3 regions of the Effusibacillus pohliae DSM 22757 genome follow, and region 3 is predicted to be linked to each of the others. Evidence: riboswitches for the same ligand, from Rfam matches in the RefSeq annotation. Region 3 holds a riboswitch; each other region holds the start of a gene.
What was found. A riboswitch is a leader RNA that binds a small molecule or an ion and turns the genes downstream of it on or off. The one in region 3 is predicted to bind cyclic di-GMP.
Positions count from the first base shown of each region.

Region 1: another riboswitch for cyclic di-GMP. It lies ahead of C230_RS0103140 (DUF5317 family protein); the one in region 3 lies ahead of C230_RS0111325 (phosphatase PAP2 family protein).
Region 2: another riboswitch for cyclic di-GMP. It lies ahead of C230_RS21685 (copper amine oxidase N-terminal domain-containing protein); the one in region 3 lies ahead of C230_RS0111325 (phosphatase PAP2 family protein).

Region 1 covers NZ_AQXL01000091.1:165-6,438, forward strand. The annotation lists partial or broken gene C230_RS19235 (HD-GYP domain-containing protein) at 1-1,112, opposite strand, end outside; gene C230_RS0103140 (DUF5317 family protein) at 1,109-1,639, opposite strand; cyclic di-GMP riboswitch class I at 1,814-1,904, opposite strand; gene C230_RS0103150 (STAS domain-containing protein) at 1,956-2,261, opposite strand; gene C230_RS0103155 (flagellar assembly protein A) at 2,264-4,357, opposite strand; gene C230_RS0103160 (PP2C family protein-serine/threonine phosphatase) at 4,345-5,157, opposite strand; gene C230_RS0103165 (STAS domain-containing protein) at 5,144-5,473, opposite strand; gene C230_RS0103170 (EAL domain-containing protein) at 5,560-6,267, opposite strand; gene C230_RS23815 (aspartyl-phosphate phosphatase Spo0E family protein) at 6,264-6,274, opposite strand, start outside.
Region 2 covers NZ_AQXL01000064.1:104-6,466, reverse strand. The annotation lists gene C230_RS0101285 (DUF2653 family protein) at 1-148, shown strand, start outside; gene C230_RS0101280 (hypothetical protein) at 167-622, shown strand; gene C230_RS0101275 (chromate transporter) at 735-1,919, shown strand; cyclic di-GMP riboswitch class I at 2,069-2,160, shown strand; gene C230_RS21685 (copper amine oxidase N-terminal domain-containing protein) at 2,230-3,279, shown strand; gene C230_RS0101265 (hypothetical protein) at 3,428-3,940, shown strand; gene C230_RS0101260 (stalk domain-containing protein) at 4,215-5,306, shown strand; gene C230_RS21135 (S-layer homology domain-containing protein) at 5,443-6,333, shown strand.
Region 3 covers NZ_AQXL01000124.1:29,705-47,426, forward strand. The annotation lists gene C230_RS0111265 (hypothetical protein) at 1-35, shown strand, start outside; gene C230_RS0111270 (hypothetical protein) at 38-865, shown strand; gene C230_RS0111275 (putative polysaccharide biosynthesis protein) at 1,023-2,669, shown strand; partial or broken gene C230_RS22585 (TIGR00266 family protein) at 2,666-2,761, shown strand; gene C230_RS20185 (polysaccharide deacetylase family protein) at 2,896-3,753, opposite strand; gene csaB (polysaccharide pyruvyl transferase CsaB) at 3,796-4,893, opposite strand; gene C230_RS0111295 (WecB/TagA/CpsF family glycosyltransferase) at 5,130-5,858, shown strand; gene C230_RS0111300 (alpha/beta-type small acid-soluble spore protein) at 5,954-6,181, shown strand; gene metK (methionine adenosyltransferase) at 6,378-7,574, shown strand; gene C230_RS0111310 (sensor histidine kinase) at 7,814-8,971, shown strand; gene C230_RS0111315 (response regulator) at 8,974-9,678, shown strand; gene C230_RS0111320 (glycosyltransferase) at 9,733-10,164, shown strand; cyclic di-GMP riboswitch class I at 10,248-10,334, shown strand; gene C230_RS0111325 (phosphatase PAP2 family protein) at 10,652-11,167, shown strand; gene C230_RS0111330 (MGDG synthase family glycosyltransferase) at 11,196-12,335, shown strand; gene C230_RS0111335 (UDP-glucose dehydrogenase family protein) at 12,403-13,776, shown strand; gene C230_RS20190 (patatin-like phospholipase family protein) at 13,896-14,789, opposite strand; gene C230_RS0111345 (ABC transporter substrate-binding protein) at 15,077-16,198, shown strand; gene C230_RS0111350 (alkaline phosphatase family protein) at 16,209-17,048, shown strand; gene C230_RS0111355 (ABC transporter permease) at 17,062-17,722, shown strand, end outside.

The DNA of each region.
Region 1 (6,274 bases), on a different contig from region 3:
GTTTCGTCATTGGAATGCCTTTTCATAATATGATCCAAGTGGTTACAGAGGGCCAGAATGCGGGCTTCCAAAGGAATCTCTGCACCTTTTAACCCTTTTGGGAATCCTTTTCCATCCCATTGTTCGTGGTGATAAAGAATCCATTCATCAAATTTTTTGTTCGGAAAAATCGAACGAATAATTTCGGCTCCTCTTTCACAATGAGTTTGATACTCTTTCTCTTCTGAAAGTGTAAGGGCACCGCGTTTCCGGAACACATGTACGGGTAGTAATGACTTTCCAATGTCATGGATAATTGCCATTTGAATCAAGTCGTGCTTTTTATTCTTTGGATAACGCAAATGCTCAATTAACATATCACAGATAATCCCGACGCGGGTACCGTGACCGGAGAGCTCGCCCGTTATCCTGTTTTCTAAGATCCGAATGAATTCTTTAGACGTATCCTGTCGTATACCAATTTGCTTGATATATTGAGTGGAGAAAAGTAGTACGACCAGGATGAAGAAGGTTGTATATAAAACTTCTCTTATGAGATCACTTGAATTTTGAGCATAAAGAAAACGTGAAACCACGATCGAGCTAACGAGAATCGGAACGATTAATTCCCGCAACTTAATGGGAAAATTATGAAACAAAGGTACCCCCATCACCGATCGATGAATCCCTGCTATCAGCAATGAGTTGGTCAGCTCATTTGCTGCCGACGCTAAAAATACCTGAAAAAATGTATTAAATTCTGTAAGTCGAATCGTCTCCAATGCCACAGATGCACTCAGAAAGTACATTCCTACAGTGACAAAATATCGAAACCACTTAACGTTTCGGATCGAACGATATCTTTTTATAAAGCTCAAAAGTGTACTGATAACAATCGTGACTGCACAGGCCGGCAGTCCGAATTTAAATAAAATACAGATATATCCAATAGCACTTGCGCTATAGTCATCTCCACTAATTAGTTTTATTGGGAAGAGTTCTAAAATAATAATAAACGAGGTGAATAGTATAAATTCTAAATAACTGTCGGCATGAAAATACAATATCCCCTCAAACAACGCATACAATCCAATGATAAATAAAGATCCCGTGTACCAGTTTAAATCTCTCATTCATCCCACCCCTTCCTCCTTGAATTCTTTATGATGAAAAGTATTAGTCCGATTCCAATAACAAGATCCCCAATACTTAAAACATAGTTCCTTCCGAGTGGTGTTATAAATGGAATCCAATCTCCCAACCACCAAAAAGGTGAGGTTTTCATCAGCTGGTGACGAGAATCGGAGTCAAAACCCATGTCCTCAAAGCCTGCTAATCTCATCGCGGTTTCAGATACAGGCATCAATCCTCCATGCAGAAGAAGGGACAAAACGTTCAGCAACGTTCCAGAAAATATCCATTTTACGCCGTACAAATGTCGATTCAGGAACAGACTAACGAGCATTCCCAAAAATGTAATGCCTAGCAATACGGGATGCTGTGAGTTTGTTTGGACCGCCAGAATTGCAAGTACCAACTGAATCAGAAAACAACCAATCATAACATATGGAACTTTGAATCTGATATTGAAAACAATCGAAACAGGGTTTCTTTTGAAAAGCAACGCCAAGCCAATTCCAGCAATGACAAAATAAATCATGGAAACCACTCGCCTTCAGTTAGTACTAAAGAAAGAACCGGGAGGAGAAGCTCCGCCCAGTTCTTTCTTCCGACACTTAGAACCATGGTTTGTTAATGATCGTTGCAAGTGCCATTGCAGTAAGTGCTGCGAGCGTTACGAAAGCAGAAGCCTTCTTCATCGCTTTCCCCTCCTTTCGGTAGCTGGCTGACATAGCAGGTATTCACCCGCCGTAGCCCCTATAGCTTTGCGTCCCCCGGTTTCCCAGAGTTTGCCTTTATCGTTCGGGGATTACCCGACATATATATGGTTTGACATTTCTATCAAAATTCCTTCTTTATCGACTAGCCAGCAAATCCTCCAGTCCAATAATCAAGAAAATTTCCTGTATTTCTTCATTTATATTTATAAATTTATATTCTGTTTCTTGTTCTTTTAACGTGCGTATTAAGTTTAACAATGATCCGATTCCTGTGGAATCGATAAACACCACATTCTTCATGTCCACACACACCATCGTTACAGACGTCAGATCCATCGCCGCAATGGTTTCCTCGAAAACGTCAACCCCCGAAATGTCCAAGGCGCCGTTCAATTGAATGTTGAACACATCATTTTCCCAATTTGTTTGGATACCCAACACATTTACACCCCACTATAGATAAGTTCATATTCCCGGTTTAGTCTTACGTGCAAAGGACCTGTCTCTTCAATAAACTTTTTAGAAACTGTCGATATTTTCACGACGGTATCCGGATACACGCGTTCCGTTTTTATAAATCCTTCTGCGCTTTTAACCCAAACCTCTGTCAAACTTCCTCCTTTTGAACCAATCTCACTGGCTACAACGCTGTTCCCTGCCTGTACCTTTCCTCCACGCAATGTTTCTGCTTTCATACTTCCTTTGCAATAAATGTCCGATCCATAGCAAAATCGCTCAACCACAACATCCCAAGCCGATTTGATGGAACTGTTGGTTAGGCTTTGCACCTGGATATTCATTTTTTTGTTGGAATCAAATTCGACTGCAGAAATTACATTTTCCATGTACTTCACTACAGAATCGAGTTGATCCAATGTCTTGATAAGCGGATGAAAATACAGAAATGACTTTTCGAGAAAATCGACCACTTGGAAAGTATCCTCATCAAAACTATCCTTCTCGTCCTTGATAACAGTACCCACTTCCCGAATCAGAACTGGCAGCTTCTTAAATTTGATTTCGGTTAGCAGCTTTAACAACGGTTGCAAACCCTTTTTTCCGATGTCTGATTTTGTGAAAGCACGGTTGGTTCCCAATTGTTTAACAACCACAATTAATTTTACTAGATCGTCACGTATTTCTTTAAATTTAGGAAGCATGTCGTCCCAAAACAAGTTGGAATACCCGCAGATGATTGTCGAACCAACCGCGGAACCATTGATTTTCGCATCCCCGCCTGTTTTTACCGTAGCATTTGAAACACTTCCCATAATATAGAGGTTGCCGCCCGCTTCTACGTACATCCCTTCCTCCACATCGCCAAGAATATACACATCCCCGCGGAAACGGATGTTCCCTGAATCCATGTTTACGTTCCCACGGTGTATGAATTGAGGAAGAATGCTGAAACACAGTGTATTATTGGAACGCCGGTCAATCTTGATGCGACCCGACCTGGTAGCCACTATCTTTCGGTCCAGTCCATAAACGGTTGTACCTTCACCGGCTATTACCGTAAGCTCCTTTACCTGAGGGACAGGCACCGTTTCCCCAAACACGTTCCACCCGCTGGTCCCAGGTTTAGCTGGAGTCGGGCGCCCTATGATTTCTCCCGCTCCAATACTTGGCAAACTGAAACGCTCTTTCCAATCGATACTTTCAGAGAGAATCAATTGGTCTTTCTGTTTTTTGAGCTTCTCATGAAACAGCTCAAATCCGCCGTCCTCTCCCGGAACTGGCTCAATTCCTTTCGCTATTACCGTGGTAACAGGTTCCTGTGACTGGCAGACACGTTCGATCTCATCATAATCGATCCCAAATCGAACTCCAATTTCTTTAAGTTTATCTAAAATATAGAATTCTGTAAAATCATTTTTTGCGATTTTTGTTTCAACCACTTCAAGTACAAGTTCTCGACTCGGCGGTAAATCTTTAAGCTCTCTAATTATGTAATAACCTGGAACAAACTCCAATAGAACGTGCATCTTATCATCGGAAACAGTTAATTTTAACGTAGAATCGACTACCTCTTCTTCTAATCGGACATCAATTTGATCTTCTTCTGTTACAATGACAGTTCCTCTAGCAGGTTGTCCATTGATTAAGACTGTAGCACCCTCGCAAATGGTTAGCAGAGGATAATGGTATTCCCCGTTTTTGCAGAAAATCTTGCCATCTTTAACCCAAGCTGTTCCTTCTGGAGCTTCAATTGAAAGCTCCTTCTTCGAATTAGAGACTGTCTCTAACAGCGTGCCTGGCGAAGGCATCTGTAACCACATTTCTGTTTCCTTCCCTTTCTTTTGTGGCCTTACATCTGAAACAGCAATTTCAGTAAATTGCTTATTGATATCAGTTGCGATTTCTGACTTTCTCTTTACAGTCGCTTGAATGACAACCGGTCTATGAAAGAAAAGACCTCGCCGCCCTTGATCGATCACTTCGAATTCGATTTCTTCTTTGGATACTTGTAGTTGCCTCGCCGCCCGTCGAACTGCTTTCTCCACAGTTTTTCCACGACTGACAATTACTCCGAACAACAGTTAACTTCTCCTTTCTCGCAGCGGATCGCTATGACTGTGACATCATCTCGTTTAAAATCTTGAGAGTACTGCTTTACGTCGCTGGTGATCGATTGAATCAGATCATCCATGGTTTGGTCTTTGTTTTTCGAAATCACTTGCATCAAACGGTCGTAACCATACTGCTGCCTATATGTATCCATCGCTTCAAAAATCCCGTCGGTACACCCGACTATTAAGTCACCTTTTGACAGTAAAATAGAATAATCCTTATACTCACGATTTCTCAAAATTCCGATTACAGTGCCTTTCCCTTCAAGTCGTTCAGGAAAATCTCGGTTCTTTCTCATTAGGATGGGACTTGGATGTCCAGCAGATGTATATAGAAACTCGGCCGAGTTAGTATCAAACATTCCACAAAACAAGGAAGCAAACGCCCGTAAACGTGTCAGATCCTTGTGAAGCGAGTTGTTCAGTTCAAACACCAGTTTTCCAGGACTAGCACAAGTACGTGTTAAACATCTGACCGTTGAACGTAACAAGACCATCAGAAGAAATGCAGGTATTCCCTTGCCCATTACATCACCAATGAACACCCAATATCGGCCGTTTCGTTCGTCATGTATAAAATCGTAATAATCTCCACTCAGATGAAAGGAGGGAATCGAAACTCCGACACAGGAAAGAGCGTCACAGTACGGTACATCATCGTGTAAAAGCATTTGCTGTATAAATTGCGCTGCTTGAACTTCCTCTTTAGCACTTTCGACTGTAAACATATATTTTTCAAATTGATATTGAAGTTCATTTGTTCTCATGAGCATTACCTTCCTCCAAATCACCCAACGCCTCAAATATTCCCATTTCATCTAAAATTTCATATATTATGTCCGGTAAGGATCGGAGTTTAAGATTACGTCCCTCTTCCCGAAACTCCATGATTTTTCGAACTAAAAGCCCAATTCCTGTTGAATCGATAAATGTAACTTTATTGAAATCTAGTACTACGGTTTGTTGCTTGATCCCATCAATTTCAGCTAATAATTGATTTACCGTTCCAATATCTACTTCCCCTTCAACATGAATTATAGTCAAACCGTCCAATATATCCCTAACCTTAAGTTTAAAATCCATAACGTCACCCAATTTTAATGAATTTGAATAATTCCAGGCATATACTGTTTGTATAAATTGAATTTTTAATATTTTCTTGAAACCAGCTATAAGATTGTGCCTTTTGAAAGTGCAAATGGATGGCCAAGAAGGAATCCCTGACCATATGGAATACCGAGTTCAACTAAAATCACTCTTTGTTTCTCTCTTTCGACCCCTTCCGCGATAAGCTGGGTTTTCACTTTCTCGGCAAACGCCACCAAACCCGCGATTACCCTGCGGGCCTGTTTGGATGTTTCCAGTGAAACAATGATGGACCGATCCAGCTTTATAAATTCAGGCTGCAATGCTTCTACCAACCAAAAATTCGAAAATCCCGTTCCAAAGTCATCAAGTGCAATCTTCACTCCATGTTTACGTAACACAGACAATTCCCTTTTTAAAGACTTAAGATCATCGATGTGAGTCTGTTCTGTAATTTCCAATACTAACTGTTGAAGCGGAAGTTCAAGCTTCGTTATATCTTCAAAAATAGCCCCTGTTTGTAATGCGCGAGGATGACAATTGAGAAACAACAGAGCATTTTGAATGATCGCTCGGGCTTTCTTAATCGCAATATCCCTTGCTTTAAAATCCAATAATATCTGCTGTTCTTCTGATTGATCAAATAATGCAGAAGGTAGAAGACACTTTCCTGAGCGAGTCCTCCCTCGAATCAATGCTTCAAATGCAAAGTTTGTTTGAGGTTCGGTTAATGGAACAATTCTCTGATATAGGGGGAATAGTTCAATGGTACTCCATCGATCCCCATTCATGTCTGCA
Region 2 (6,363 bases), on a different contig from region 3:
TTACAAGTATCCGATCAGTGAGCAGGATCTCATTGATGGGGTTGCCATTTATCTGCGGGACTACCACAACTTTGACCCGCAACGGCTTCTCATTGAACTGTTCTTTGAAGAAGGCAAAGGATTCTCTGCCGAAATTGAAGTGCGATAACGATTGGAGGGATTTTCGATGAAAAAGCTCGTGTCTCTTTTCCTTGCGCTTGCGCTGGTTATGGGTTTTTCTGCGGTGTCGGAAGCGAAATCCTCGACATCCGGTTCATTTAGTGGCGGAGTGAAGTCATCCATCAGCTCCGGCTCCACCTACAAGGGCGATTCCACGAGTCAGTCCGGATCAGGAGTTTACAGTTCCGGTCAAAAGAGCCCTTCGAGCAATGTGACACAAAAACCGTCCACCCCGCAACCGTATCAACAACCGTATCAGCAGCCCAAATCGTCGTGGTTTGGCGGCGGGTTGGGGCATTTTCTGGGTGGGATGGCGGCAGGAGCGCTCATGAGTTCGCTGTTTGGTCACATGCTCCATCCGTTTGGCGGATTTGGCTACGGGTTCTCTTTTTGGGGGCTCTTGTTTGATTTGCTGCTGTTGTTTGTCGGGTACAAATTAATACGTCGGTTGTTCGTGCGATAGTGTGTGAAAAAACTGGGGAGGCTTGGCCTCCCTATCTCAGTTTGTATTTCCTTGAGTAAAAGAAAGTCACTTGACCAATCGGGAAATTCCAGCGGCGAGGTGTGAAATTTAAGTGAATCTGCCAAGATGCTGGAAATCGTGGGCCGAAGTATTACGTGTATCTTTGAAATTGGGGCTTACTTCATTTGGGGGGCCTATTGCCCACTTGGGGTATTTTCATGATGAGTATGTCCGGCAAAGAAAGTGGTTGGATGAACGCAGCTATGCAGACTTGGTTGCTCTTTGCCAGTTCTTGCCTGGCCCCGCAAGCAGTCAAGTAGGTATTGCAATAGGGGTTATGCGAGCAGGGCTGCTTGGCGGTGTTGCTTCGTTCATCGGATTTACCTTGCCATCCGTGATTGTTTTGGTGCTTTTTGCATTCCTGTTGCAAGGTTTCGATGTAGGAAATGCGGGATGGATACATGGTTTGAAGATAGTGGCCGTTGCGATTGTTGCCCATGCAGTGTTGGGAATGGGGCAAAAGCTGGCGCCTGATCGCAACAGGGCAACCATAGCGATGGTAGCGGCGGTCATCTCTCTTTTGTGGCCAACCGCAGTTAGCCAAGTTCTGCTTATTGTTTCAGCGGGAGTTGTAGGATTGTTTCTCTATAAGTCGGAACATACACCTGATCAGCCCAACATTTGTGTTCCAATCAACCGTCATGTGGGGATTGTGTGTTTGGGTTTATTTTTTGGGTTACTGGCTGCTTTGCCTGTATTGCGTGGGTTGACGCAATTTGTATGGGTGAAGGTATTTGACAGTTTTTACAGGGCCGGTTCGCTTGTGTTCGGCGGGGGACACGTTGTATTGCCTTTGCTGGAAAGAGAACTTGTACCGACTGGTTGGGTGAGCAAGGAAGCTTTCCTTGCTGGATATGGTGCCACACAGGCAGTGCCAGGCCCATTATTCACATTCGCTTCATATTTAGGGGCGACGATGGGAGGAGGGTTTGGGGCTTTCATAGCAACGGTGGCGATTTTCCTTCCTGCATTTCTGCTTGTGATTGGAACATTGCCTTTTTGGGACACACTTCGAAGAAAGCCCAAAATTCAAGGAGCGTTAATCGGTATCAATGCGGCTGTCGTGGGCGTTCTGCTTGCGGCTCTCTATAACCCGATTTGGATAAGCTCCATATTGGCGCCGGCCGATTTTGCGCTTGCCACCATCCTATTTGGAATGCTTGTGTTTTGGAAATTGCCGCCTTGGACAGTCGTATTAACAGGAGCGTTGGGCGGAGCGCTGATCTCGTCACTTTAACACTGCATCTTTCGGGAAGGATGCGTCATAGCGATGGGAGCGGGCAATTCGATTTGGGATTTACAAAACGTAAGAAATAGAATAGGACGAAAGACTCATGAATTGGTTGCTTGTAATGTAGTATAAATTCTAATGAAAGTAAAATATTCTCACTGAAAGGGCAAAATCGCCGAAAGGCGATGACGCAAAGCTGCGGGCCTACGGGATGGGGGGAACATCCTATGGCAGCCGGGCCGCCACAGTGGTAGCACACTTCTGTGTCTGCCAAGTGGCAGATTTTATTTTTGTTCAAAAAGGAGTGTGTGGAACAATGAAGAAAAAATTGGTTTGGACAACAGCTCTTGTGATGACACTCGCCCTCTCGCCGGCAGCGCTGATTGCACGGGCGGAAACGGCGACCGCGATCAGCACCGCAACCGGTTCGTCTGTAACGAGTTCTGCCACGACCACGCAGAGTTCTACGTCTACAACTACAACTACAACTACAACAACCGATCCAACGACGAATCCCTCTCAAACATCCGGCTCAACACAATCTTCCACAACGTCTTCCACAACATCCGGAAACCAATCCGATGAGGAAGACGACGACGGGAATGGAAAAAACAAGCAGGATGATGAAGAGAAGGACGATCAGGATCATGAGCATGGCGGCAAGGGCAAGGGGATCAAGCGAGCGCTCGAAAGCCTTCTGAAGGCTTTGCAGGATGGAAATGGGCAAGCAAGTGACGATACGTTGAATGCCGTGATTGAAAAATTAATCGATAAGCTGAAGCAGGATGGACTGGCGTCCTCTGACGACGACGCAAAGAATGCGGTGGAAACGCAACTTGACTCCGAAGTGAATTCCGGGACGGCAACCGAGGATCAAGTTCAGGTTCTGGTGACATTGAAGCTGAAGGACAAGAAACAGGATGAGGCGGAGACAGCTGTCGAAGCGGCGCTTGCCAAGAATCCGAAATCGGACAAGTTGTACGACTTGTTGAGTAAAGTTTTTCAAGACAAGGGCGACACCGAACAGGTGAAAGTGTATGTGCAGGGCAAGCGGCCGAATTTTGACGTGCAGCCTTTTATCAAGGACGGGCGCACCTTGATCCCGGTTCGCGCTGTTTCGGAAGCATTGGGAGCCGACGTGAAATGGAACGGAGAAACGCAAACGGTTACGATTCGCAAGGGCGATATCACGATTGAGCTTCCGATCGGAAGCAAGACGATCAAGGTCAACGGTCAAACCGCGACGATTGATGTGCCCGCGCAAATAGCCGATTCCCGCACGGTGGTGCCGGTCCGCTTTATTTCCGAATTTCTCGGGCATCAGGTACAGTGGGACGCAAACGCCAAAATGGTGATTGTAAAATAACTTTTCTCCAGGCAACCTGTTGCGCATGTGCGCCAGGTTGTCTTATTTTATCGGTTATTTTATGGGCTTGGTCTGTCCCGCCAGATCAGTTACACTGGTATTGAAAATTTTACTCTCATCTGATTCAATTTACGAGGGGAGGTGGCTTATGAAAGTTCGGAAGAACTATCTGTGGATTCTGTTGCTTGTCATCGTGTTGGGAGTCGGAGTGGGCATCTATGTGCATTCCCATACCGAACCGGCGCATGTGAGTTTGGCTGCTTTCAACACAAAAGAAGAACAATTGACGCAAGAGGCGGAAAAGATATTTGCTGACATACAGGTACGATATGATCAATTGGAAAAAGGCGCGATCAAGGTGGACGAATTCAAGAAACAGATGACTCCCCTTCGGGATCAAATGAAGAAAAACTGGGATGAATATAAAAAGTTCACTCAAGAAAATCCGCTTTCGACGGTTGACCGGGAGTCGAAAACCTTCAAGGAAGGCGTTGCGCTTGCGTCAAATGTTCGATTTAATATCTATACGTTTTTGATTAATGTAACGGAACAGAACCTGACAAAGCAGCAAATCGAAGAGAAACATAAGGAATATCTGTCTCAAATCGAGAACAAACTCAAGCAATATCGGGAACTGACAAAAGATCTGAAGAGTAGCTGAATAAAGCGAACAACTGGGACGAAGGATCCTCCTGCTGGGGGGATCAATTTTTTTACATAGTTTTGTCACCGTTTGGATGCCTGCGCTTGAAGGAAAAGAACCAGTCCAACTCGAATTTTTGGTTATCGGAAGGAAATACCACAAAACGCGTTTCATCAGCACAGCCTGAAAGCGGGTGAAAAGGCATCGAAAACGAGCGCTCCACTTTATCCAAGCAAAGATCCGGATTGCGAGAAGAAGTCATAGTGAAACGGAGACAAAGGAGTGAAAGCGGATGCGAAAACCGATTGTCTGGTTGGCAGGCGGCATGGTGTTGGGTAGCCTGATCACCGCGCCTGTGGCGGCAGGTGCAGAATCGTTGCAGGTTGTGATCTCACAAGTCAAGTTGATGATCAACGGGGTGGACAAGACGCCCGCGGGCGGGACCTTTTCGAACGGAGTTGCGCAAGTTCCTATCGCTTTCAACTATGAGGGAACCACTTATGTGCCGGTGAAATACGTTTCCGAGGCATTGGGATACCCGGTGGAATGGGATGGACCGAATCGGACGATCTGGGTGGGAACCAAACCGGGCGCCGGATTGTCACAGGCGGTTCGTCCGGAACCTGATCTTCCCGTTACGTTTACCGAAGTTCGCTCCGCGGTGTTCGACGCGGGGGATTCCAATCTGGTTCAGGTATCTGTTGCGGTTCGCAATGACGATACTCAATCGTTCAGTTTCTTCGGGTATCAGCCGGAGTTTGTCAGCCGGGACGGCGGCAAATATAAAGGATTCGTATATGTTCCGCAGGGATACGACTCCGAGGTACAGCCGAAAACGACCGGAATACTGCAGTATTACGCGATGATCCCGAAAGGCATCTCGGTAGAAGATATGACATTAAATCTGACAAAGGCCGATTTTTCCGTGTTTCCGGCACAGTTTAAAACATGGGCGTCGTTTTCCGTGGGAAAGCCATCGACCGTTACACCCAAAGTGTATACTTCGGCGGACTCGCCTGTTTTCGATCTGATGCCTTATCACGTTCAGTTGAGTCAGGTAACATTCTGGAGCTATGACTACAAAGCCTATGCGCAGGTTTACAAAGTCCATGTGACCACGACAAAAGATTCGGGCTACAATGCATATCCAAATAATACTGACCTGATTTTTGAGGTTATTGACGGCAACGGGACAACGGTAGCTCAAACGAGGTATGCGATCGGAGCGAGCGCAAATTCGTCCGTGCCGGTGCTCGGGGATGGAGACCAATACATCACTTTCAATAATCTGATTTGGTCCCGTTACAACAATTACAATGTGACTATTCGCGTCTATGAGGCGTTCAACCAGGGCAAACGGTTGATCGGAACATTCTCTCTATAATGCCGGATTGAAACAAATATAATGTGAAAAGACTATATGCCAAGCCAATCCTACCCCCATAAAACTCTACCTGGTTACGAATTCAATAATAGACTTACCTATATATACCAAAAAACTACAGTAGAGGTGATTGTGAATGAAAAAAACCTTGATGGCTCTTTCAGTGGTCTCCACACTCTCGTTCGGCACGCTCCCGGCGTTTGCACAGGGGAATGGCAACATTTCGATCGTCGGGAATAACCAAGCGCAGCAAACGATCACCATCAACAACACCACGAACGTGACGAACGAAACGGTTGAATTGGATGATGTCCGCGGCCACTGGGCGGAAAAATTCATTAAGGATCTCGTGAAAAAAGGGGTTGTGAAAGGCAAAGGAAATCGCCACTTTGACCCGAACGGTAAAGTGACACGGGCTGAATTCGCGACGATGGTCACTAAATACTTCCATTTGCAAACCACATCCACCACGCAGGACTTTGAAGACGTGGCTCCCACGGACTGGGAATTCAAGTATGTGGAAGCGGCGAAAGAGTACTTCGATGCGTTCCGGGCGCTGGATGGCGGTTTGCTCTTTAAACCGAACGAAGGTGCCCGTCGGGAGGACGTGACCGTCACGCTGGTGAAAATCCTGCTCAAGCTCAACCCGGATATGAAGCAGCTGAATGCCGCTGAAGCCGATCAGCTCCTGCAAGAAAAATTCCCGAAAGATTGGCAGCAAATCGCGCCCGTGCTGCGTCCGTATGTGGCGACGGCCGTCAAATATGAATTGATTCACGGGTACGGAGACGGATCGTTCAAGCCGGAACGGGTTCTCACTCGCGCCGAGGCTGCCGTACTGCTTGATAAATTGCAGGATAACGGCATTGTGATCGTGGGAGACCAAACCGGAACCAGCACTTCCGGCAACACTTCCGGCAACACTTCCGGCAACACTTCCGGCAACACTTCCGGCAACACTTCCGGCAACACTTCCGGCAACACTTCCGGCAACACCGTTTCCGGGCAGGCGAGCGGACAACAATAACCCACAACAACCAACAACCGGTTACTCGGT
Region 3 (17,722 bases):
TTGGACACTGGATGGTTTTAAGAAGGGATTTTTAGAATTGGGAGAGATTCGATTGCGTATGGCGTGTTGGAAATTCCTTGCCATTGAATTTTTTTCTGGCCTATGGCGCAAGAGATGGGTTCTCATTTTTTTGTTGATGGGAGTCAATATATTTCTCACCGAAAAAAACTTTGTTTATCTATCTGACGACCATCATACTTCGTTAAATTACTGGCAATTGGCGCAAGCTGTTTTATCAGGGCCATCGCTTCACCCCCCAACTTATGAAATTTTGGGTTGGTTGTTCTTACCGACTCTTTTTATTTTGGGAATTGGAGAACCGTTTTCATTACTCCAGAGGCAGTGGATGAAAATGCTGTTATCTCGAATCCCATCAAGATTAAATTACTGGTGGTGCAGATTAGTAGCTTGGTTTGTTTTGGGATTTTTGTTTGCCGCTTTTGTAGTGCTCGTAAGCCTGCTACTAAGCGGACTGATCACCTCATCCCATGATTGGGGAATTCCCCCAATCCTTATTTTAAACGGAAAGGGCCAGCCTTTTTCAATTGTTTTTTTGTGGCTTTTCGTTAACTTTCTAATGACAATATGGTGGTATACAACAATTCTTTTTACATGCTCGGCCTTATTTTCTCGACCCGGGATAGCCACCATCGTGACCTTGTACACCGGTTACATTTTAACTTATTTAGGAACCCACTATCAATCATTTTCACCGTATTTGCGTCCTTTGTTGGGAGGCGAACAGAACGCTTTTCTATATCCTATTCTCGTAAAGTCTTCTTTTCTGAGTGTCGCTATCAGCTCTTTTGGCTGGTTTCTATTGAATATTCTCGGTTACGTTATTTTTCATCGCAAAGATTTGTGATCAAAAACCCACATTGTTTAGCGAGGAAGCGATAATAAGAATGGGTATTCTTTGTTTTCAACCAGACGGGCCTTCCACGGAAGGCGCTTTTTTCATTGGAACCACCACAAAAATCGTGTATATTGAGGAGAGTGGACAGAAGCACGCGGGAGGAAGCATGAGCACAACAAAGAGTCAAACGTTTGTCAGAGGCGCGTTTTTCATGGCGGCGGCCGGTATCGTTTCCAAGATCCTGGGGGTTGTGTATGTCGTGCCGTTGCAGAACATGATCGGAAATTACGGCATGGGCCTGTACCAGCTCGCCTACGCGCTGTATGTGGTGATGCTCTATATTGCGCTGGCAGGGTTTCCATTGGCGCTGTCGAAGGCGGTGGCCGAACGCACCGTCGTCAACGATTATGATGGCGCGGAACAGACATTCAGGGTGTCGGTGCGGCTGATGGGCATCACTGGAGTGGTGTCCTTTTTGCTGATGTATGCGGGCGCTCCCCTGTTCGCAACAATCGGCGGCAACCAGGACGCCACTCTGGCGATCCGGGCGCTGTCGTTTGCCGTGTTGGTGGTGCCCGTGTTGGCCGCGTTTCGCGGCTACCTGCAAGGCCACCAACAGATGGCGCCATCCGGCACCTCGCAAGTGGTCGAGCAACTGGTGCGGGTCGGGGTGATTCTGGTCGGCACCTACCTGGTCCTGCAATCCGGGCGGGGCGTCTCGTTTGGCGCCGCCACTGCAACGTTTGGCGGTGCGGTCGGGGCATTGGCCAGCCTGATTTTGGTCGCGTATTCGGTGCAAAAAATGCGACGGCGTTTTCGGCACAGGCTGACCGGCCGCAACACGGAAGACGACCGGGCGGTCCGGCGCAAACTGATCCGCTACGCGATCCCCATTTCGCTGGCCAGCCTGGTGCTGCCGATCGCCCAACTGGTCGACTACTCGACGGTCATCAATCTACTGAAATGGATAGGCTGGACGGAGTATGACGCAACCGGAGCATACGGCGTCCTGACCAACGACGGGTATCGGTTGATCCAACTGCCTGTGACGTTGGCGACGGCGATCGGGACTTCCCTGCTGCCCGCCGTTTCGGAAGCGATCAGCGCGCGGAACGACCGGCTGCTGCGGGAGCGGATCGACATCTCGTTCCGGCTGATGAGCCTCACCCTGTTTCCGGCCACGGCCGTGTTGTTTCTGTTGGCGGAGCCGATCGACATCATGCTGTTTCGCCATACGGACGGGGTGCAGGTGATGCGGATCGTGTCGTTCATGGGCATCTTTATGTCGTTTGAGATCATCACCACCTACATGCTGCAAGGGATCGGCCGGATGTATTTACCGGTTCGCAACATGTTGACCGGCACCGCTTGCAAGCTGGTGATAAATGTGGCGCTGATTCCGCTCCTTGGCATCGAGGGAGCGGCGATTTCCGCCGCGCTTGCGTACGTGGTATCCGCCTGGCTCAACCTGCGCAGCGTATTCAGCATCACCGGTGTCCGGCTCAACCTCGGCATGATGCTGACGCGTCCGCTGGCGGCCACGGTACTCACCGGTCTGCCGCTGTGGGGCGGCTACCGTTTGCTGCACGCGCTGTTGCAGGGGACGATCGCTTCCGAGCGGTTGCTGGCGACTGTCGAGCTGGCGATCGTGTTGCCGCTGAGCGTCCTCTTTTACGGAATTCTGACGCTTTTGATCGGGAGCGTCTCGCTCACCGAACTGTTGTACATTCCAAAAATCGGCTCCCGGATCAACCGCTTGCTTGCGCGGTTTCCATGGTTGGTCAAAGAGGAAAAAAGGAGGAAACGTCCATGAATGCGCATCAAATCGGTTACCGGATTTACGGCGACGACATGCAATTTGTCGAAATCGAGCAGGATCCGCAGGAAAGCGTGATCGCCGAAGCGCCGCAAGCAGGCGGCAGCCGTCGGGAAGAAGGGAGCATCCTCGGCGGTCTCGGGGACCTGCTTGACGGAGATGAATCCCATGTTTTTATGAAGAATCCCCCTGCGTGCGGCCGGCGCAGGAGGATTTTGATTTTTTATGGCAGCATCTGCTTGAACTGATCCAGCGGCAGGTCGCCGTTTATCCGCACGCGGTGTAACAGCAACACGCCCTGCGACAGTTCCGCATACCCGGGGCGGGTGGTGACGGCAAAGTGGTAGCCCGCTTTTTCCACGTAATTGACCGTTTTTTCGTTCAGTCGGCCGGCCGGGTAACAGAACGCGGTGACAGGTGTACCGAGCAGCGTTTCCAGTTCCGCTTTCGACTGGAAAATTTCGCTGCGCAGCCGATCCTCCGGCAGTGTGGTCAGATCTGCGTGCGACCGGGTGTGCGAGCCGAACTCGATCAGTCCGTCGGCCGCCATCTCTTTGACCATTTCTTCCGTTAGAAACTGTTTCTGGTTCAAAAATCCGGTCACCAGAAAAACCGTAGCTTTCAGGTGAAGCCGCTTGAGCACGGGATAGGCATTCGTGTAGTTGTCCCGGTACCCGTCATCCAGCGTGATCAACACAGGTTTGACGGGCAGCGGTTTGCCCGCTTTCCAATCCTCCAGATCTTTAAAGGAGATCGAGTGGTATCCCGCCTGTTTGAGGTATTCCATTTGCTCGGCGAAGCGGGTCGGTGCCAGGCACAAACGGTTCTGCGGATTGTCCGAGATCGAGTGATACATGAGGACCGGGATTTTGGTTGCGACTGCTTTCTCCACCGTCTCCTGCTTCGCGTGAGCGGCCGGCAAAGCAATGCCGGCAGTCAGGGCTGCGTCTGTTGCATGCAAAGGACCTTCTGAGCGGGCAGGAGGAAGAACCGATTGCGAATGGCCGGATACATAAGCATTCGACGCACCCCCGGTGACCAGCAGCAGAACTCCGCACAAAATCCATGTCAAAACACGCATCGAACGTCTCCACTCCCCGTACAGAAAGGATTCGTCAAGTCGTCAACGGGTTAAAAACTGAACCGCATATTCGCCGCTTTTTTCCGCTTCCCGCCGCAGGAGCCTCATCGGTTCGCGGATTTGCCCGATGATTTGCTCGCGGTTTTGTTCGACCCTTTGTATCTGCTGATTTAAACTTTCAAACGTCACGCTGGTCACCCGCTCTCCTGGCGGCAAGCCAAGCCGGTGAACAAACCGTTCGATTTTCGGGTCATAGGATAACGATACAAAAGGCACTTCGAACAGGGCTGCCAAGATCAGTGAATGCAAGCGCATGCCGACGATCAGATCCATGCTGGCGATGATGCTAGAAATATCGCGGAAGGAAAACTGGCGGTCGAGAAGCACCGCAGGTTCCTGCATCTGCGAGATCACCTGTTGCGATACATGAACGTCTCCCGGGTACTGCATGGGAATAAACACCACTTGCCAGCCGCGCCGGTGCAACTCGTCGCAAGTCCTTGCCAACACCTCCAGGTAGGGGTGTGAGGTATGCCAGTTGCGGATGGCAATTCCGACTAACGGCCTGCTCTCCGGCAGCACATTGAATTGTTTGAGAATCGCAATCCCGTTTTCCTTGGGAAAAAGAGAGGTGTCGATTGCCAGAGCCGGATCGGCTGTTACATGAATGGGCGGTTTGTGCACACCCAATTTTTTTAAATCATCGTAGGATTTGTCATCCCGGACGGTAATCAGATCAACCTTGTTCACAATACGGCGGATCAATTGTTTCGAGAATTTTTTGTTAATCGGTCCGATCCCCTGTGCGTAAAACACAACAGGTTTTCCCAACGTTTTCGCCAGTGCAGCGATGCCGAGATAATAGACCACACTGCGAGGACTGCTGACATCTTGCAGAAGCGAACCGCCCCCCATCACGAGCAGGTTCGAACGGTGCAGTTCCCGTGCGATCACCGGTACACTCCAACGATTGAATGCAGGGATTCCGAACAGTTCCCGCGTTCGTTTCGGTTGGTTCGAGAGAACCGCGAGTTCCACATCGGGACGCAGTTTGCGGATGGATGACAGAATGCCGAACAAAACCGTATCATCCCCTAAATTGTCAAATCCGTAATATCCGGAAATGAGAATCCTCGGCATGCTTGTCCTCCTTCCGACCATGCTCGACATCGCCTCTGCGGATGCGACTTATGTCGATTCTGCACGAAAAATACAGATTTAGTATATCAATTCGATTCAAATCTGGAAAGCTTAGAAACGGTCAATGGGGTGAACAAGGTGGCGCCTCGGGACAGACTGTGGTATTTTTTTGTTAAAAAGGACGAGCAGGAGCGGCTTCACCAGTTGCTTGCCGAGTGGTTACGGGGGAATTCCGCATGAAAGATACGATCAACATCCTCGGGGTGCCGTTCAGCACCCTTTCCTTTGCTGACACGATCCAGTTGATTCAATCCTGGATGGCAGGTTCCACGCCGCGTCAGGTGGTGACCGCCAACCCGGAATTTGTCATGTTTGTGCGGGAAAACCGGGAAATGCAGGCCATCGTGCGGCAGGCCGATTTGATCACTCCGGACGGAATCGGCATCGTCTATGCGGCCAGGCTGCTGGGAAACAGGCGGATCGAGCGGGTGACCGGGGCGGACATGCTGCCTTTGCTGTTTGAGAAGGCAAATCAACAGGGATGGCCGGTCTATCTGTTGGGGGCGAGCGCCGAATCGAACCGGTTGGCGAGGCAGACGCTCTCCCGCTTGTATCCGAACATTCCGCTTGCCGGCAGGGATGGATTTTTTTCAAAAGCGGAAGTGCCGGGCATCATTGCCGACATTCGCAGCCGCCAGCCGCGGCTGTTGCTGGTGGGCCTTGGGTCGGGCAAGCAGGAGAAATTTATTGCCGATCACTTGCAGGAATTGCGGGTGCCGGTGTCAATTGGAGTCGGCGGCTGCATCGACATTTATGCCGGGACGGTCAAACGGGCTCCCCTTTTGTGGCGAAAACTGCATTTGGAATGGCTTTACCGCTTGCTGAAACAACCCAGCCGCTGGCGCCGGCAATTGGCGCTGCCGCGGTTTGCTTGGACGGTTGTGCGGGAACGTTTCGGAAAATAGTCCCCGTTTCACCATCAATTGAAGAGGGTAACTTGCTGTCATCCGAGCAGACTAAAGGTACCGGGTGACAAAATGGTGGCGAGGGGGCGAGCAACGTGGCATTAGGATCAGGCAGAAAAGGCGATCAACTGGTTCCTGCAGCCCATAAGGCGCTGGATGACATGAAGTACGAAATCGCCGCCGAGATGGGGCTGCCCGTGCATCAAGGCAGCGAAGACTACTGGGGGCATATCGCGACCCGCGATGCAGGGGCTGTCGGCGGAAAAATGGTGCAGCGGCTGGTCGCTTTTTCCCAGCAGCAGCTGGCTAGAACGGTCAAATAACCGAAATATTGCCGGAAACCGGGGCACTCACGCGAGTGTCCCTTTTATTGGTTCCTCGTTTTTTCTGTTTGTATGCAGCGCATATCTTGACCCGCGATGATAAACGCTAACGGAAAGATTGACAGCCTACCCGATTTAGGATAATATAGCTTATTGACTTAAAATATATTTTTTTGCCAAAACAGGGGGGATACCTGTGACGAAACGTCGTTACTTGTTTACATCGGAGTCCGTGACAGAAGGACATCCCGATAAAATATGCGACCAGATTTCCGATTCGGTATTGGATGCGATCCTTGCGAAAGACCCGAATGCCCGCGTTGCCTGCGAGACTTCGGTAACGACCGGTCTTGTCCTGGTAGCCGGTGAAATCACGACCAATACATACGTTGACATCCCGAAAGTGGTTCGCGATACGATTCGCGAAATCGGATACACCCGGGCAAAATACGGTTTTGACGCCGATACGTGCGCGGTGATCACGTCGATTGACGAGCAGTCGCCCGATATCGCGATGGGCGTCAACCGGGCGCTGGAAGCGCGGGAAGGCCAGATGACCGAGGAAGAAATCGAAGCGATCGGCGCCGGTGACCAAGGCTTGATGTTCGGCTTTGCGGTGAATGAAACGGAAGAATTGATGCCGCTGCCGATTTCGCTCGCACACAAGCTGGCCCGCCGGCTGAGTGAAGTCCGAAAAAACGGAACGCTCGATTACCTTCGCCCCGACGGAAAAACCCAGGTGACGGTCGAGTATGAAGGGGACAAGCCGGTCCGCATCGATACGATCGTCATCTCGACGCAGCACGCGGAAGACGCATCGCGTGAGCAAATCGAGAAAGATTTGCATGAACATGTCATCAAACCGGTTGTCCCGGCTCATTTGCTGAGTGGCGATACAAAATATTTCATCAACCCGACCGGTCGCTTTGTGATCGGCGGACCGCAAGGGGATGCCGGCCTCACCGGCCGCAAAATCATCGTCGACACCTACGGCGGATACGCACGCCACGGCGGCGGTGCATTCTCGGGTAAGGACCCGACAAAAGTGGACCGCTCCGCAGCGTACGCCGCCCGTTACGTTGCCAAAAACATCGTGGCGGCCGGCCTGGCGGACAAGTGCGAGGTTCAGTTGGCCTACGCGATCGGCGTTGCCCGCCCCGTTTCGATCATGGTCGATACGTTCGGCACTGGCAAGGTGGCGGAAGACCTGATCGTCCGGCTCGTGCAGGAGCACTTCGATCTGCGGCCGGCGGGTATTATCAGGGAACTGGATCTGCGGCGTCCGATCTATCGGCAAACGGCGGCGTACGGACATTTCGGTCGGAGCGATCTCGATTTGCCCTGGGAAAGAACGGACAAAGCGGACATCCTCCGCGCGAAAGCCGGTCTGTAGCCAGCTGTTGTTGATACGCGGTTGCTTGGAAGCGGTCAAAAAATTTTTTGGGACACCCCCAAATACGGTCAGGCGCTTGCGAACCGTATAATGTATCACCCTTACCCCATTGCATTTGAGGGCACGGCTTCCACCGTGTCCTCAGTTTTTTGTGCGCCAAAAAAATACATCCAGTCAGCAGGAAAATAGGTCTTGTTTATGGAATACATAGGTCAAAAGAATTAGAGGAGGTTCGGTACGTGTCTGTCGCTCTTGACACCCGGATCCTCGATCATGCGATTTCGTCGACTTTGCGGGCGATCGAGCAAAGCAAGCACCAGATCTATGAAATCGCGGAAGCGTCGCGCAAGGAATACCAGGCATTGGAGCGGGACGTGGCGGCGGTGCAGATGCAGGTGTACGAAACGGTGCAGGAAGTCGATCGTCTCGAGTCGGCGTTGCGTAAAGCGAAGCAGCGTTTGGTGCTGGTCAGCAAGAGCTTTGCGAAATATTCCGACCGCCAGATCAAGGAAGTGTATGACGAAGCGCAGCGGCTGCAAACCGAACTCCTGGTCGTGCGGGAACGGGAAACGCAACTGCGTGTCAGGCGGGACGATCTGTCCCAGCGTTTGAAAAATTTGGGGGAGTTGGTCAAAAAGGCCGAAGGTCTGATCACCCAGTTGAGCGTTGCGTTCAACTATCTGTCGGGAGAGCAGCAGGAAATCGGGGCCATGCTGCAAACGATGGAGGAAAAACAGTACCTTGGCATCCGCGTCATCCAGGCGCAGGAAGAAGAACGCCGGCGCGTGGCACGGGAGATTCACGACGGCCCGGCCCAGATGATGGCGAACGTCGTGTTGCGATCGGAAATCGCTGAAAAGATGATCGATCGAGACATCGACCGGGTTCGCAGCGAGCTGGCCGAACTGAAGGGGATGGTGCGCGACTGCCTCGCGGAGGTTCGTCAGATTATTTTTGATCTTCGCCCAATGGAGCTGGACGATTTGGGACTGGCTCCCACCTTGCGTCGCTATCTTGCAAAATTCCAGGAAAAACACGGCATCCAGACGGATTTCGTGTTGATCGGAGAGGAGCGGAGGTTGCCCGCCCCGTTGGAGGTGGCGATTTTTCGTTCCGTGCAGGAAGCGCTGAATAATATATGGAAACATGCGGAAGCTTCTGTTGCCACTGTCAAGCTGGAAACCGACCAGCCGCATGTGATCGTCCACATTCTGGACAATGGAAAAGGGTTTGACATGAATCAGACGCGCGGCAAGCGGGAGCAGGGCCATTATGGGCTGTTGGGGATCCAAGAAAGGATTCAACTGCTTGGGGGGCAGGTGGAGTTCCGGTCAAAAGTCGGTGAGGGAACCAAGGTGATCATTACTCTGCCGATATCAAATCAAGGAGGCAAGTAAAGTTGAGTCCTCGGAGTCCGATCAAGGTCGTTCTTGCAGACGATCACACACTGTTTCGCCAGGGATTGAGGCGGATTTTTGAACTGGAAGAAGATTTTCAAATTATCGGTGAAGCGACCGATGGGAAACAGGCCATTTTGCTGGCTGCCACTTTGTCGCCGGATGTGATCCTGATGGATATCAACATGCCGGAGAAAAGCGGTGTGGAAGCGACCCGGTTGGTGAAAGAAGCGAACCCTGGAGTGAAGGTTCTTATTTTGTCCATTCATGATGACGAAGCATATATTTTTGAAGCGATTCGCGCCGGCGCCAACGGGTATCTGCTGAAGGACGTAGAGTCGGAAGTGTTGGTCGAAGCGGTTCGCCAGGTGGCCAACGGCACCGCCTTTATCCACCCGCAAGTTACCACCAAATTGCTGGACGAATTTAAACGGTTAAGCCACAAAATGGTTGAGGGGCCGGTCTTACATAACGAAACGGCGGCGGCTTTGGAACAAGATTCCTGGCAGGAGCTGCTGACGCAACGGGAGATGGAAATCCTTCGCCTGATGGCGGAAGGGAAGAGCAACCGGTTGATTGGGGAGACGCTCTTCATTTCGGAAAAAACGGTGAAAAATCACGTCTCCTCGATCCTGGGCAAGCTGGGTGTTGATGACCGGACACAAGCGGTCATCATGGCGGCCCGGCGCGGCTGGGTGCGGCTTTGATGAACGACTGCACAGGGGCGCGCATATATTGACACCACCAAGGAGGTGTCGATCATGCTCGCCCTTTTGATTTGGACGCTTGCTGCTTACGGCTTCGTTGTCGGCCTGTGCAAGTTGGTTCGGTATGTGTATGCACGGTCTTCGTTCGACCGAAGTCTTACCTTGGTGCTGATGGTCTGCAACGCGGAAGGTTACGTGGAAGGAATTATTCGCTTGATTGCATACAAATCCTTTATGTCGCGAAAAGAATTGCGCCTGGTGGTGGTTGACACCGGTTCACAGGACGCGACTTGCGAAATCGTTCGCCGCATGCAGGAAAAAGACGGGAGAATCGAACTGATCGAGACGAAAAACCAGTTCGACACGCAGATTGTGGCCGAGGTTTGGTCGGACACCGGGCCGGAGAATCCTTTCATCCTGTTCGATCTGCGCGGATGGCGGAATCCGCGGAAGGTCGTCCCTGGTTTGGTGTCGATTGTCGAATGAAGTCGGATCAGGTCGAAAAATAGTCCCTAGGTCCTATGTACGACTTCGTCGAACGGTGTAAAATGAGAGTCAAGGAATGAGTCAATCATCAAGGGCAAACCTGTCGAAAGGCAGGGACGCAAAGCTATGGGTCTAACGCCTTTGCAGGCTATGACCGCCAGGCTGCTGATTGTTCCGGGTGTATTGCTCAATCCCACAAAAGGTTTCCTCATTGGCCCTTTTGGAATCCCCCTACCCCACTTGTAAGAGGCCCCTCTTCCCGGAGGGGCCTCTTGGTCCTTGTAGGCACGTGATTGCATGGTTTTCCCTGCAGGAGCGGCTTGCCTATCCGAATGGGCTCCACTCGGCATTTCCCTTCTTGGAAAAATTTTTGTTGGAAAAATTTCACATACCGGTTTTTTTATCCGGCTTTCATATAGCCTTTATCAAATCTTCATATTTGGCTGGTACGGTAAAAGGAGAAAGCAAGAGAGAGGGGGCAAACAGGATGCAGAGGGTGGCCGAATGGATCCGCGGCGGGGACGTCACGACGTTTTTCTGGATGAATCATTCGTTAAGGTTTCCCTTGCTCGATCGGGTCATGCCGCTGATTACCCACCTTGGGGGAGCCGTCTGGTGCATCGGGTTCACTCTGATTTTGCTTGTCGGAGGGGGTGTGCGCTGGCAGCAGACGGGCATCCATCTGGCGCTGAGTTTGCTAATCAGTCATCTGATCGTTGCCGTTTGCAAAAAAATCTTGCCGAGGCCCAGGCCGTATCAAGTGCTGGAAGATGTCTGCACTGGCCGCAAACTGTTGCGTGATGCATCGTTTCCTTCCGGACACGCGACGGCCGCTTTTTGTATGGCGACCGTTTTATCGGTTGCGCTCCCCGCATGTATCCTTGTTTTTTACAGTTTGGCTGCGGCCGTTGCCGTTTCCCGGGTGTATCTGGGATTGCATTATCCGTCCGATGTCACGATCGGGGCCGCGTTGGGGATCGGCACCGCCTGGATGCTCGTGTAGCGCCAAATCTGCTCTTGGGGGAGAGCCGATGCCGCATATCGTATTGTTGTCCGAATCGATTGGAACGGGACATGAAAGGGCTGCGTGCGCCATTGAAGAGGCATTGTTGTCCGCGTATCCGAACGTGCACGTTACGAGACTGAATCTGCTGGATACGTTTCGCCCGCGCACGGCCAAAGTGACCCGCACCCTGTATCTGGAAACTTTGGCGCACCGACCTGGCTGGTGGGGCAAGTGGTATGAGTGGCAACGGGAAAAACGGATCAATCGTTTCGGCCGGTTCATTGTCTACACGGTATTGCGAAAAGATGTCATCGCCTGGCTGCGCCGGCTGGCACCGGATGCCGTCGTATGTACACATCCTTTGCCTGCCTGCTTGCTGGCGGAGATGAAACGAAAAGGGTTTTCCATTCCATTGTGTACCGTGTTGACCGATTTCGATCTGCACGGGTATTGGACGCATCCGGGGATTGACCTGTATTGCACGCCCGTGCAAACGGTCGCGGAAGCACTAGGGGAGCGGCTGAAAGGAAGCAGCGAAGTGCGAGTGACAGGCATCCCGATCGCAAACTCGTTTGTCGAGCGGTTATCGGGGCCGACACCTGGCCTGTTCGCACCTGCCAAACGCGTGTTGATCATGGGGGGCGGACTCGGGATCGGCTTGCTGCCGATGGTGGAACGGATTATCGAGTCGGACGGAGGCCATGAGATTACGGTGATATCCGGATATAACCGGTCGCTTCGCCGGGAGCTGCGAAATCGGCATGGCAATCGGGCCAATCTGAGGATCCTCGGTTATACGCGGCAGGTGGCGGAGCTGATGGCGACGAGCGATCTGCTTGTGACCAAACCGGGAGGTCTGACGATCGCGGAAGCGTTGGCGATGAAGCTGCCGATGGTGCTGTATACGCCGATTCCGGGGCAGGAACGGCGCAACGGGCAATTGATGTCAGAGTTGGGAGTGGCGGTGACGGTCGGGACTCCGGAAGAGGGGGCGGAACAGGTGCGCGATCTGCTAGAAAACGATTCGCGGAGACAAAACATGCGACAGCAAATGGAATCCGTCAGGCGTCCGTTTGCCGCAGCCGAGGTCGCGGAAGCGGTAATGGAGAAAGCTTTGCAGCATTCGCCGCGACACATTCCGATCCGGATGGCATCGCAACGCTGAGAGAATCCTGCATTCCCAAGATGTGGCAGAATGTCTTTGTTTCATCCTGGTAGGAGACGGCCCGCCGATGTCGAAGATGAATGAACAGCACATAACGACGGGCGGGATGAAAATGCGGATGAAAATAGGCATCGTAGGAGCTGGTTATGTCGGTCTGGTGTCGGCGGCAGTGTTTGCCGATTGGGGGCATGACGTCGTGTGCGTCGACCATGACGCGGAGAAAATCGGCCGCATCCGGGCGGGCGATCTGCCTGTATACGAGCCGGGGCTGGCGGACATGGTGGAACGCAACAGACAAGCGGGACGATTGCGGTTCACAACCGATCTGTCGCGGACAGCCGGCGAACTCGACTTGCTGATCATCGCGGTCGGCACACCTGCCGCGGATGATGGACATCCGGACCTGACCGCTCTCTGGAATGTGGTCCATTCGTTGAAACAATGTGTAAAAGGCGATCTGACGGTGGCGATCAAAAGCACCGTGCCGATTGGGACGTGCCAGGCGGTATCCCGTTTTCTGAACGGGCATCCAGGCAGCCGGTTCGATGTTGTAGCCGCCCCCGAATTTTTGCGGCAGGGGACGGCGATCGCCGATTTTCTCTCGCCGGACCGGGTGGTGATCGGCTGCCGGACGGAAGCGGCCAAGCGAAAGATGCAGCAACTGTTCGCACCGCTCGCATGCCCGCTGCTGTTTACGGACTGGCAGAGCGCCGAGATGATCAAATATGCGGCCAACGCGTTTTTGGCGATGAAAATTTCGTATATCAACACGATCGCCAATCTGTGCGAGCAAGTGGGGGCCGATATTCAGCAGGTGGCGCTCGGGATCGGGCTCGACCGCCGGATTGGTCCTGCCTATCTGCAGCCGGGCATCGGCTTTGGCGGCTCCTGCCTGCCGAAGGATACGCAAGCGATCGTGGCGCTTGGGAAGGATTACGGTGTCGATGTGTCGCTATTTCGCGAGGTGCTTCGCGTCAACCGGGAACAGCGCGGACGAATCGTGCAAAAATTGGCGGATCGGCTGGGGGGTGTGCAGGGCAAAACAATCGCCGTGCTGGGATTGGCGTTCAAGGCGAATACAAACGATGTGAGGGAAGCTCCCGCTTTGGACATCATCACCCGGATCGTGCAGGCGGGCGGGGAAGTGGTTGCATATGATCCGGCGGTCAATATGGAATCCTTAAAAAATGATTTTTGCTTTACGCCCGCGGCAGATGCGTATCAGGCGGTAACCGGGGCGGATGCAGTTGTCATCCTGACCGAGTGGGAGGAATTCCACGGGCTCGACCTGCAACAGATCAGAAGTCTGATGCGCCATCCGCTGGTGATTGACGGCCGAAATTTGTATGCTCCGCACATGATGAAACAGCACGGGTTTCACTACGTTCCGGTTGGCGTCCCGGAACAAGAAGTGGCGGAAGCAGCGGCGACAACGGTGTGAGGGGGCTAGCCACCCCTTTCTGCCTTATTACAAGTGAACCGGCTTTCCCGTGTGCCCCTTTTTCAAAATGGGTCCTGATCACCCCCGCTCTGTGCAGGGGCGTGAAGTGTGGTGTGTGATTACACCGGCAGCAAACGGGAGGCGCTTGCAACGGGCGGATGCGGATCCGGCGTATCAAGCGCTTTTTTTATTTCTTCAATGCGTTGACGGGTATGTTCGTACCCGCATTCCATGCAGTGGAACAGTTTGGAAAAATCGAACAAGCCGATCGAGCGCACATCCGGCCGCAGCACGATGTCCGCCTGCCGGGTGGCGGAAGCCGATCTGGCAGCCAGGTTGATGTGGATGACACGGGTCAGGATCGATTGGAGAGAGTCAAACGGTCGATTGACCGGGTCGGCAAACACCAGATCAACCGCAATCACCTTTTCCGCTCCCAGCGCCCGCACGGCGGACACCGGACAATTGTCCAACAGGCCGCCGTCAATGTACACCCTGTCTTTGTAAAAAACGGGCCGAAACGCGACAGGAATCGAAAGGCTCGCCTGAACGGCGTCGGCGACCGGAATCTCGTGAATCAGATCGACACCGTCGTGCGGCCTCGCCAACGGCCGCGAGACAAAGAGCACCTGTTTGGCCCGCGTTAAATCGGTGGCTGTGATGGAGACCGGCATTTTCAAGTCGGTCATCCGGGCCTGCCGGGTCTTGTCTGCAATCAGCCGGTGAATCCGTTCCCCCTTGATCAGGCCCAGCAGCTTGGTGCGAGGCCAAAGCAAGCGCAGGAGAATCGTTTTGTAATCATAATCGAGAAACCGCTTGTTGATGGAAGGAACCATATCGATCAGCTGCGACGGAGAATAGCCCCATCCGTACAATGCGGCGACGATCGCCCCGCAACTGCTGCCTGCGATGCAGTCGATCTGGATGCCCGCTTCTGCCAACGCATGCAAAACGCCGATGTGTGCGCTGCCCGTGATGCCGCCACCGCTCAGCGCAAGCCCCACTTTTGCCATGGCCGACTACCTTTCCGCTTCCCTGATTTTGTCTTACTGATCGGGCATAGTATCTGCCGCCGACCGCCTGACGATTCTTGTCGCCCAGTTGTTTCCGGCCATTTTCATGGTTTTGCAGCGAATATCTTTTCGGTTGCGGACATAAGTGTGTTGTAGGGCGGTCTTCATAATTTGTTTACATCGCTGACACATTGTGTTTACAGACCGCCTGTACACTAAACTTGTCCAACAAATCACAACAACAAAGCAAAAACCAAATCATGCCGCACAGAGCGGGGGGATGACAGGTGAGCAATTGGAAACGGAAGGCAAGCAGGGCGTTGCAGATCGGACTTGTCGGATGCGTGATGGTCGGAGTGACCGCGTGCGGTACAACGGCGACCCCGAAGCAAACCGATGCAGATCCGGCACAGGGCGGCAAACCGCTGGCGTTGGCCGACATTGAAAAACTGGCCAAACAGGAAGGGGCGGTCGTCAGCGTCGGAATGCCGGATTCCTGGGCCAACTGGAAGGACACATGGAAAGATCTGGAGCAAAAATACGGTCTGAAGCATACGGACACCGACATGTCGAGCGCCGAGGAAATCGCCAAATTCGAAGCGGAGAAGAACCGTCCGACCGCCGATATCGGCGACGTCGGGATCGCCTTCGGGCCGGTGGCGGTCGCAAAAGGCGTGACGCAGCCGTACAAGACGTCGTATTGGGACGAGATTCCGAAATGGGCGAAAGACGAGCAGGGGCATTGGGTGGTCGGCTATCAGGGCACCATCGCATTTTTGACCAATAAAAAGCTGGTCAGCCATCCACCGACAAGTTGGAATGATTTGCTGAAAGGCGATTACAAGGTGGCGATTGGGGATGTCACGAAAGCGGCTCAGGCGCAGATGGCCGTGCTGGCAGCTGCGATCGCGCATGGCGGGGACGAGAAGAACATCCAGCCGGGCATCGATTTCTTCGCGCAACTGGCGAAACAGGGCCGTTTGTCGCTGGCCGACGTGAAGGTGGCGAATTTTGAAAAAGGGGAAATCGCCGTCGGGCTGCTGTGGGACTTCAACGCGTTGGGCTACCGCGAGCAAATCGACCCCACCCGGTTTGAAGTGACGATTCCGGCGGAAGGCAGCGTCGTCAGCGGCTATGCGACGATCATCAACAAGTACGCTCCGCATCCGCATGCGGCGATGCTCGCCCGGGAATACATCCTGAGCGATGCGGGGCAGATCAACCTGGCGAAGGGGTATGCCCGGCCGATTCGCGACAGTGTGAAGCTGCCGGAGGAAGTCGCCAAAAAACTGGTGCCGAAGGAGCAGTACAAGAATGCGAAGCCGATCCAGGACTATACCGCCTGGGAAGCGACCGCCAAAAAATTGCCGCAGCTGTGGCAAGAACAAGTTTTGGTGAATGTGAAGTAGTGTGGTAGGAATGGCAGACAAAGTAATCCTGGTGGTCGTGGATGGTTTGCAGTACGAGGCTGCGTGTTCACAGATGGGCTATCTCAATCACCTGGTAGAGGTCAACTGGGCGGCTCGGTTTCTCGTCAAGTCGGAGCTGCCCAGCCTCTCCCGGCCGCTCTACGAGGTGTTGCTGACCGGGACGCCCAGTTCCGTCAACGGAATAACTTCCAATCAGGCGGTGCGGTTGTCGGCACAAAAAAGCTTGTTTCATCTGGCAAAAGAGAACGGGTTGCGAAACGCGGCAGCCGCTTACTATTGGGTGAGCGAATTGTATAACCGTTGCCCGTTTGATCCGTTGCTTGACCGTTGGCAAGAAGACGAACGAAACGCCATTCAATACGGGAGTTTCTATTTTGAGGATGCGTATCCCGATTCCCATTTGCTGCTCGATGCGGAAGTGCTTCGCCGCAAGTATGATCCGCATTTTTTGTACATCCATCCGATGGGGGTGGATCACGCCGGGCATCAGTTCGGTTCGGACAGCAAGCAGTACCGGGAAAAAGTGATCACGATGGACAGCATCCTGGCCAATTTTCTGCCGATCTGGATGGAAGACGGGTATCAAATCCTGATCACGTCCGACCACGGGATGAATCCGGACGGGCTGCACGGAGGCACCGGCAAAGACGAGCGGGATGTGCCGCTCTATTGTATCGGTTCCGCGTTCGTCCCAGGTATCTATCACGACGTCATCCCCCAGTTGGCGATCGCGCCGCTCGTTTGCAAGCTGCTCGGCATCGCTCCGGCGGAAGCGATGATTTCCTGTACCCTTCCGGCGTTGAAACAGCGCCAAGCCGATCATCTGTGAGGAGGGATGGGGGGTGAAGTCGATCAGGCGGAACCGGTTGTTGCTGCTGTTTTTGCTGCCGTTCGCTTTGCTCGTTTTGGGATTTGAGCTGCTGCCCCTGGTCGGCATGACGGTGGACAGCCTGCACGATGGGGACACGGGGCAATGGTCATGGGTCCAGTATGCGACGGCGCTTGGTAGCAAATTTTATCTGCAGGCATTGCAAAACAGCGTGCTCATTTCCTTTTGTTCCAGTTTGGTTGGCATTCTGGTGGCGATTGTGGCCGCCTATTCAATCACCCGGCTGTCGCCGGGGACGCGAGACATCATACTGATGCTGTCGAACATGACATCCAATTTCGCCGGGGTTCCGCTGGCGTTTGCCTATATGATCCTGCTCGGCAACAACGGTATTTTTACACTTCTGCTGCACAAATGGGGCTGGGATGTGTTCGCCTCTTTCAATCTTTACAGTTGGATCGGGCTCACGCTGGTCTACGTCTACTTCCAAATTCCGCTGGCGATCTTGCTGTTGTATCCGGCTTATTATGGCATCCAGCGGCAATGGAAGGAAGCGGCCTTGCTGCTTGGCGCTTCGCCCCTCCGGTTTTGGCTCCATATCGGGATTCCGGTGATATTGCCGGGGGTTGTCGGCACGTTCAGCATTTTGTTTGCGAATGCGATGGGCGCATATG